Regions from separate parts of the Streptomyces sp. CA-278952 genome, predicted to be linked through region 2. Evidence: riboswitches for the same ligand, from Rfam matches in the RefSeq annotation. Region 2 holds a riboswitch; the other holds the start of a gene.
The links. A riboswitch is a leader RNA that binds a small molecule or an ion and turns the genes downstream of it on or off. The one in region 2 is predicted to bind cyclic di-AMP.

Region 1: linked by a shared signal. The riboswitch ahead of N7925_RS22090 (transglycosylase family protein) and the one ahead of N7925_RS03510 (M23 family metallopeptidase) in region 2 are both predicted to bind cyclic di-AMP.

The regions. Positions count from the first base shown of each region.
Region 1 covers NZ_CP112880.1:4,904,218-4,908,772, reverse strand. The annotation lists gene N7925_RS22100 (FtsB family cell division protein) at 1-151, opposite strand, end outside; gene eno (phosphopyruvate hydratase) at 245-1,525, opposite strand; gene N7925_RS22090 (transglycosylase family protein) at 1,845-2,549, opposite strand; cyclic di-AMP (ydaO/yuaA leader) riboswitch at 2,555-2,737, opposite strand; gene N7925_RS22085 (transglycosylase family protein) at 3,027-4,097, opposite strand; gene N7925_RS22080 (cytochrome P450 family protein) at 4,284-4,555, opposite strand, start outside.
Region 2 covers NZ_CP112880.1:815,542-820,096, reverse strand. The annotation lists gene N7925_RS03525 (helix-turn-helix domain-containing protein) at 1-433, shown strand, start outside; gene N7925_RS03520 (DUF6126 family protein) at 499-672, shown strand; gene N7925_RS03515 (tyrosine-protein phosphatase) at 723-1,535, opposite strand; cyclic di-AMP (ydaO/yuaA leader) riboswitch at 1,978-2,138, shown strand; gene N7925_RS03510 (M23 family metallopeptidase) at 2,141-3,097, shown strand; gene N7925_RS03505 (SGNH/GDSL hydrolase family protein) at 3,298-4,125, shown strand; gene N7925_RS03500 (STM4011 family radical SAM protein) at 4,138-4,555, opposite strand, start outside.

The DNA.
Region 1 (4,555 bases), 4.1 Mb from region 2:
CCACCAGCGCCAGGAACGCGGCCCGGCCGGTGAGCCGGGAGCGGCGGGCCTGCCGGCGGTTCTGGGATCGGTACACGCGGGCCGCGGTCTGCTCGCCGAGCAGTCGCAGCCTGGTCGCGGTGGAGAACCGGTCGCGGTCCTTCCCGGCCATGTCTCCCGCCTCCCCATCACACACGTCCGTCCCCGCACACGGTACGGGACCGGGTGCGGGGACGGGCGGAGGCTACCGTCCTGACGCTACGGGTCAGCCCTTGAAGCGCGGGAAGGCGGAACGGCCCGCGTACACCGCGGCGTCGTCGAGGATCTCCTCGATGCGCAGCAGCTGGTTGTACTTGGCGACGCGGTCCGAGCGGGCCGGGGCGCCGGTCTTGATCTGACCGCAGTTCACGGCGACGGCGAGGTCGGCGATGGTGACGTCCTCGGTCTCGCCGGAGCGGTGCGACATCATGCACTTGAAGCCGTTGCGCTGGGCCAGCTCGACGGCGTCCAGGGTCTCGGTCAGCGAACCGATCTGGTTGACCTTCACGAGCAGGGCGTTGGCGGAGCCCTCCTCGATGCCGCGGGCCAGCCGCTCGGGGTTGGTGACGAAGAGGTCGTCGCCGACGATCTGCACCTTGGCGCCGATGCGGTCGGTGATGACCTTCCAGCCGGCCCAGTCGTCCTCGTACAGCGGGTCCTCGATGGAGACCAGCGGGTACGCGGAGACGAGCTCCTCGTAGTACTCGGTCATCTCGGCGGCCGAGCGGGACTTGCCCTCGAACTCGTAGACGCCGTCCTTGTAGAACTCGGACGCGGCGACGTCGAGCGCGAGCGCGATGTCGCGGCCCGGGACGTAGCCGGCCTCCTTGATGGCCTCGACGATGAGGTCCAGGGCGGCGCGGTTGGACTCCAGGTTCGGGGCGAAGCCGCCCTCGTCGCCGAGTCCGGTGGACAGGCCCTTGGTCTTGAGGACCTTCTTCAGCGTGTGGTAGACCTCCGCGCCCCAGCGCAGGGCCTCGGAGAAGGACTCCGCGCCGATCGGGGCGATCATGAACTCCTGGACGTCCACGTTGGAGTCGGCGTGCGAGCCGCCGTTCAGGATGTTCATCATCGGAACGGGCAGCAGGTGCGCGTTCGGGCCGCCGAGGTAGCGGAAGAGCGGCAGGTCGGACGCCTCGGAGGCGGCGTGCGCGACGGCGAGCGAGACGCCGAGGATGGCGTTCGCGCCGAGCGAGGCCTTGTTCTCGGTGGCGTCGAGGTCGAACATCGCCTGGTCGATGAGGCGCTGCTCGGTGGCGTCGTACCCGACGAGCTCCGGGCCGATCTGCTCGATGACGGCGAGGACGGCCTTCTCGACGCCCTTGCCCATGTAGCGGTTGGGGTCACCGTCGCGAAGCTCGACGGCCTCGAACGCTCCGGTGGAGGCACCGGACGGAACGGCAGCACGGCCCGTGCTGCCGTCGTCGAGGCCAACCTCGACCTCGACCGTGGGGTTGCCCCGGGAGTCGAGGATTTCCCTGGCTACGACGACGTCGATGGACGGCACGAGGCATCTCCTTCTGGGATCTGACACTGGTTGTGCAGGGTCACTGTGGCCTTGCGGCACGAGCCTATCGGGCCCGGCCGCGTCGACCGGCCGACCGCCCGCCTCCTGGGACGAAAAAGGACCCAAGGACCTGCATCACGGGACAAAACTCTAGAAATCTACTGAGTGGTAACAACAAGAGGTGAACGCATGGGCCATCGGCGCCCGCCGCTCACGAAGAACCCGGCCCGGCGCGCTGGGGGACGAGCGCGCCGGGCCGGGAAGCCGTGCGAGGAGAAGTGCCGCCGGACGCTTCTCCTCCGGGGAGGAGAGACGGCGGTTACTTCAGGTGGAGCTGCTGACCCGGGAAGATCAGGTCCGCGTCCTTGACGATGTCGTCGTTGAGCTTGAAGAGCTTGCTCCAGCCGCCCTTGACGTCTTCCGCCTGGGCGATGGTGCTCAGGGTGTCGCCGGCCTTGACCTTGTACTCGCCGTCGCCCTTCTGGACCTTCTCGCCGGTCGGGGTGGTGACGGTCTTCTTGCTCTCGGCCTTGGGGGCCTCGCGCTGCTCGGAGCGCGTGGTGGGCTGCTCGGCCTGGCGCTCGGGCTGCGCCTGCTCGGGCTTGCTCTCGCCGGAGCCGGAGCCGGTGTTCACGCCCGGGTCCACACCGTCGTTGGTGAGGCCGCCGGCGCCGGCGCAGGCCCAGGCGCCCGGGCCCTGCAGGTCGAGAAGCTTCTCGGCGGCGGCGATCTGCTGGTCCTTGGAGGCCAGGTCGGCACGGGAGGCGTACTGCGTACCGCCGGCGGCGGCCCAGCTGGACTGCGAGAACTGCAGTCCGCCGTAGTAGCCGTTGCCGGTGTTGATGGACCAGTTGCCGCCGGACTCGCACTGGGCGACGGCGTCCCAGGTCTCGACGGAGGCGGCGGAAGCGCTGGTCGCGCCCATCAGCGGGACGGCGATGGCGGCACCGGTGACACCCGCGAGGGTGGCGATACGGGTGGCCTTGGACGGGCGGCGGTGCTTGCCCTTGCTGTTCAGCAGCATGGAAGGAATCTCCTCACCGACGCCTACGAGGTGAGCTGTCGGGTTCGGGCTGATGAGTTGCCCGGTCGCGCGGTGCTGCTCGCGACTTCACCCCTAGCCGGTCCCGTACGTCCCCGTCGGTTCGACGAGGCGTCCGGACCCGGCGGCTTACCTGGGTCCCCCGCTCCTGCCTACGGCGCTTACGCGTCTGTTCCCTTCGACCGACGGCAGGATTCGGCGTGACGGTCGACGGGGCCCGCGGTGCGAGCGGTTCCGACCGTAAACACAGGCAACCCCGACATTCAAAGATGGACATAGGGGGCAATCAACCCGAACTCGCCGTGACCGACGGGCTGTTTCCGCAGGTGGGGGGCGATTCACCCGGACCGGCCGGACGAATCACGCCAGTTGAAGCAAAGAGACCCATGTCTCACTTACGCAAAAGTGGACATAGGTCTCTTAACTGCCTCGCTTTTCGGGGTGTTTTCCCGAATTCGATCAGTTGGCGGCGGGCGCCCCGGCGGACGTCTCGGCACCCTCCGGTGCGGCCGGGTCCGCGTCCTCGCCCGCACCGCGGTCCAGGCGCAGGTCCAGGTTCTGGCCGGGCAGGATCAGGTCCGGGTCGGAGCCCAGGAGGTCCTTGTTCGTCTCGTACAGGCCGGTCCAGCCGCCGGGGATCTCCTGGGCGTCGGCGATCGCCCAGAGGTTGTCCCCGGGCCGCACCGTGTACCCGTCGGCGGCCGCCGCGCCACCGTCCCGCGCGTCGCCTTCGCCGCGCGATGCGTGCCGGCCGGAATCACGGGGGCCGTCCTTCCGGCCCCCGTCGGCCTCCTCGGGCGCGGGGGCGCCCCGGTGCTTGCCTCCCTTGCCGTCGCCCTCGCCCGTCGAGGCGTCGGGGGCGGTGGAGGGGTCCGAGGCGTCGGGGGCGTCGGAGGCGGGCGGGGCGGAGGGCGTCACCGAGGAGTCGGGAGTCCCGCTCCCCTTCTCCGCGCCACCACTACCGCTCTTGTCCGCCTCATCACCCTTCTCACCCTTGCCCGTTTCACGTGATTCACCGTATTCACCGGTTGCGTCCGCTTCGTCGGTCGGGGTGGGGGCCGGGTCGGCCGAAGGGTCCGCCGACGGATCGGCGGACGGGTCGGCCGACGGGTCCGTGGACGGCGAGGTGCCCGGGTCGACGCCGGGCAGACTGCCGTCCACCGCGAGACCGGAGATCACCGCACAGCTGGGCCACGCCTTCGGGCCCTGGTCGCCCAGGACCTTCTCGGCGACGGAGATCTGCTGCGAGCGGCTGGCGAGGTCGGCGCGGGGCGCGAACGCCGCGCCTCCGTACGCCGACCAGGTCTCCTGCGAGAACTGGAGCCCGCCGTAGTAGCCGTTGCCGAGATCGGCGCTCCACATGCCGCCGCTCTCGCACTCGGCGACCCGGTCCCAGGTGGTGGCCTCGGCCGCCTGCGCACCGCCGGCGCCGAGCAGGGGGATGGCGATGGCCGATCCCGTCACGCCCGCGGCGACGATGAGGGCGGGTGCCTGACGAGGGCGGCGGTGTCTGCCGTTCGCGGAGCCCATGAGTATGCCTTCCGTGCGACTGACAAGCGAGTGACCTGAGCGCCGCGCAGCGGATTCCGTGCCGGACTCCGTGCTGCTTCGGAGCACAAGTGACGCGTGAGCAAGGTGCGACCGACGCGTCGAACCGTGAACCTAGCGGGACTCGAACGTGTGTCACAAGTCGATGCAGCCCAGATCACGTGAAAGTCACGGAGTTGACACTGTGTCACTTTTTTCGGATCGGCTACCCGGCTCGAACGCGACCGGAAGGGTGCGCAGTCCACGCATGATGAGCCCGCCACGCCAGCGCAAATCGCCAGGTTCTCCCGCAAGTCGCAGGTCGGGAAGGCGTTTCAACAGGGTGGTCAGCGCGGTCTGCCCCTCCAGCCGGGCCAGCGGCGCTCCCAGGCAGTAGTGGATGCCGTGTCCGTATCCGAGGTGCTGATTGTCACGCCGCGCAAGGTCCAGGGTGTCCGGAT
Region 2 (4,555 bases):
GCTCGGACTCGCCCGTATCTACGGTACGACGGTCTCCGAGCTGCTCGGCGAGCAGCCGCCCGAACGGGACGCGATCGTCCGCGGCGGCGGGTTCGAGGGGGCGGAGGCCGACGGCTGGATGTACCGGCAGGCCGGCGGGTCCGGCCGCGCGATGCAGGCGCTGCGGGTGCGCGTTCCGTACGGGGCCCAGGGCGACCTGGTCCGGGTCCATCCCGGCGAGGAGTGGCTGTACGTCCTGGAGGGGCGGCTGCGGATCGGGCTCGGCGACACCGTGCACGACCTCGAACCCGGCGACAGCGCCCACTTCGACTCGCTCACCCCGCACCGGATCGCGGCCGTCGACCGCTGCGGCGCGGAGCTGCTCTTCGTCCACTCCCTGCTCCAGAGCCCCGCCGCCGAGCTGTGCCTCGGCAGCGCCCTCCACGCGCGCTGAACCGGCTGTCCCGGCCGGCTCCAGCCTTCGCTCCACCGGCCGCGAGGCCGACAGAGAGGACCGTCATGTCCGATTCCGAGCACTACGACCCGCTGGGCCCCGGCCGCCGCCCGAACGAGGACCCGCAGGAGAAGCGGATGCCGCGCGGTGTCGTCATCCGGCTCTTCGCCTACTTGGTGGCGGGCCACGTCGTCGCGGGCTTCCTCTACCTGCTCTTCGAGGTGGCCGGGAGCAAGTGACGGCGTTCGGACGACCGCCCGCCCCGGACGGATCGCCCCCCCCGTCCGGGTCAGCCCAGGTCGAGCAGGCGCTCGCGCAGCCGCTCCCGGGTCTCCGGGGAGACGCTCAGCCCCTCCGACAGGTAGCGGTCCGTCGTTCCCCAGTTCTCCTCGATGGCCGTGAAGGCCGCCGCGAGGTAGGCGGGCCGCGCCCCGAAGAGCGGGTCCAGCAGCTCCAGCACCTCGGGAGACATGCCGGTGCCGGACGCGTCGGAGCGCTTCACGGCGTAGCGGCGGTGGAGGTCGTTCGACTTGAGGTAGTCCTCCTCGATCGCCTCCGGCTCGACGCCGACCGCCAGCAGGGCGACCGCGATCGAGAGACCGGCCCGGTCCTTGCCCGCCGCGCAGTGCATCAGGGCGGGGACGCTGTCCTCGGCCAGGGAGTGCAGCACCCGGCTGTGCTCGGCGGTGCGGTCCAGAATCGTCGCGCGGTACATCCGGATCATGCGGTCGACGCCCTTGCCGTCCGCGAGGACGGAGCGCAGCTGCTCGATGTTCCCGTCGCTCACCAGCCGCCAGAACTCCGCGCCGTCGGCCGGGTCCGAGAGCGGAATGCTGACATTGCGGACACCGGCCAGCTCGATGTCGTATCCGTCGAGCCGGTGGTCGGCGGAGTGGCGGAAGTCGAAGATCGTGTGCAGCCCGAGCCCGCCGAGGAAGACCGCGTCCTCGGCCGTGGCGTGCGCCAGGTGGCCGCTCCGGTAGAGCCGCCCGAAGGCGGTGCGCCGACCGTCCGCGGTGGGGAGCCCGCCCACGTCGCGGAAGTTGCGGACTCCGGTCAGCACGGTCTCTGTCGGCGGGACCTGCGGCACCTGTTGCGTCACGGTGGCTCCTGGGATCTCTGGCGTCGGCGCGGCTCGCCGACGAGGGCGCTCCCGTGACGATACGACATCGATTCGACGGAAAATCATCACGGTCGCGCCCCGGTGCGGAGTGCCGAGGCCGCCAATCTGACCCGGCGTCAGCAGCGAGGCCGACCGCATGTCCGTATTGGTGCATTTCGCAGAACATGCCCCGCTAATGGGGGAGATGGGATTTCGGAGGTGAGCGGGATCATATCCGTGACGGTCCGTGGTGAGCTCGCCCCGGAGTATTCCCGTTGCCCGCACGGAAATCCAAGATCCGTAATCCACGGAGGGTGACGGGAAATCCGGGGAGAAATCGAATCGATGATTCCGGTGCGCAACCGATGGCTTGTTCTGCTCGTCCTCGCTCGTTTACGGTCGCCGCAATCCGGACGGACCGCCTAATCCTGCCGCCGCCCGGAATTCGCACCCACCCACTCACGCGTGGCAGGAGCGGGGGAACCAGGTAAGCCGCCGATCCGGAGCGATCCGGACCGGCTCGGGGTGAAGTCGCCGCAACGCGACCGGGCATCTCCAGCCCGAACCCGACAGCTCACCTCGCAGGCGCCGGAGAGGAACTTCCCATGCCCGCAACGGGTAAGCACCGCCGTCCGAAGTCCGGCCCGATCTCCCGCGGCGTCCTCGTCGCAGGGACCGGCGGCGCCGCACTCGCCCTCCCGCTCATCGGCGCCACCGTCGCGAACGCGGCGGACCAGGCCGCTCCGGCCGCGAAGCCCGCCGCCGCCTCGGTCGCCGCCGCGCACACCGCCCCGGCCGCAGCCCCCGCCGCGTCGAAGGCCGCCCCGAAGACGTACGCCGTCGTCTCCGGCGACTACCTGGCGAAGATCGCGGCCGAGCACCAGCTCAAGGGCGGTTGGGAGAAGCTGTACCAGGACAACCGCTCCACCGTCGGCGAGAACCCCGGCCTGATCCACCCGGGCATGAAGCTGACCCTCGGCGCCAAGGGCTCCGCCCCGGCCGAGAAGTCCGCGGCTCCCGAGGCCGCCCCGAAGAAGGCCGCTCCGGCGCCGAAGGCCGCGCCGAAGGAGGCGCCGAAGGCGGACACCGTCTCCGCCGACGACTCCGAGGGCTCCGACAGCCCGTCGCGGACCGGCTCCTCCGAGGCCACCGGCTCCGGCTGGTCCGCCCCGCTGGCCAGCGCCAACGTCACCACCCAGTACCGCGCTTCCGGCGCCAGCTGGTCCAGCGGCTACCACACCGGCTCGGACTTCCAGGCCGCCTCCGGCACCCCCGTCCTCGCCATCGGCCCGGGCACCGTGGTCTCGGCCGGCAACAGCGGCTCCTACGGCAACGAGGTCGTCATCCAGCACGAGGACGGCATGTACTCCCAGTACGCCCACCAGTCCTCGCTCAACGTCTCCGTCGGCCAGACCGTGACCGGCGGCCAGCAGATCGGCCTCTCCGGCTCCACCGGCAACTCCACCGGTCCGCACCTGCACTTCGAGGTCCGCACCGGCCCGAGCTACGGCTCGGACATCGACCCGATCGCGTACCTGCGTCAGCACGGCGTCTCCGTCTGACGTCTCCGTCTGACGTCTCCGTCTGACGTCTCCGTCCGACCGGACGCGGCGAGAGGTGATCGAGGGGCGGTGCGCGACGGCGCACCGCCCCTCCACTTATTCCGGCTTTACCAAAAACTGACCGGGTGGTCTATCTCACCACCCGTCAACCCCGTATTACGGTCGCGTAGGTCACATCGCACGATGCAGGATATGTGCTTGTGGCAGACGATTCGAGAAACAACCAGCAGCACACCATCGGGTCGTACGCGGCGATTGGCGACAGTTTCACCGAGGGCGTCGGGGACCCCGGCCCCGGCGGGACATATCTCGGCTGGGCGGACCGCTTCGCGGTGCTCCTCGCCGACCGGCTCCCGGCCCCCGGTGGGGCGGCCGGCCCCGAGGACTTCCCGCACGGGGACTTCCGCTACGCCAATCTCGCCGTACGAGGACGTCTCCTCGACCAGATCGTCGAGGAGCAGGTCCCGCGCGCCAAGGAACTGGCCCCCGACCTGGTCAGCTTCTGCGCGGGCGGCAACGACATCATCCGCCCCGGCACCGACCCCGACGACCTCGCCGAGCGCTTCGAGCGGGCGGTCGCGGACCTGAGCAACGCCGTCGGCACGGTCATGGTCACCACCGGCTTCGACACCCGGGGCGTTCCGGTGCTGCGCCACATGCGCGGCAAGATCGCCACGTACAACGTCCACCTGCGGGCCATCGCCGACCGCTACCACTGCCCCGTGCTGGACCTGTGGTCGCTGCGTTCGGTGCAGGACCGGCGCGCGTGGGACAACGACCGGCTGCACCTGTCGCCCGAGGGCCACACCCGCGTGGCGCTGCGCGCGGCCCAGGTCCTCGGCCACGACGTGCCCGCCGACCCCGACCAGCCCTGGCCGCCGCAGGCTCAGCGCCGCCCCTTCGACGCACGGCGCGACAACATCCAGTGGGCCCGCGAATACCTCGTGCCCTGGATCGGCCGACGGCTGCGCGGCGAGTCCTCCGGCGACCATGTCGAGGCGAAGCGCCCGGACCTCCTGCCGCTGTAGCCGTCGAGCCGGTCAGGGCTCCAGCAGGGGAAGCGCACGCCGGGTCGGGCCCGGCACCACGAGCCCGACCGGCGGCGTGCCCCCGGCCGGGGGGTTTCCTGCCGGTATCCGCTCCAGGACACCGCCCGCGAACACGTCGTACAGCGGCAGCGACTCCAGATGCACATAACCGATGTGGCAGTCGCACACGGCGAGCGGACAGGACCGCGGGCCGAGCGCCCGGCGGTAGCTGCCGTCGTAGAGATTCCCCAGCTCCGCCTTGACGAAGTGACAGCGCCGCACCGTGCCGTCGCCGTCCACCGAGATCACCGACTCGCCCGTCCGGCAGGGCAGCCCCGCCGAACGGTGCGGATCACGGCTGTAGGGGAACAGCGGATCCAGCTCCGTCCACCGCGCCGCCTCCGCGTCGGTGTAGGTGTGGCCCTCGGCG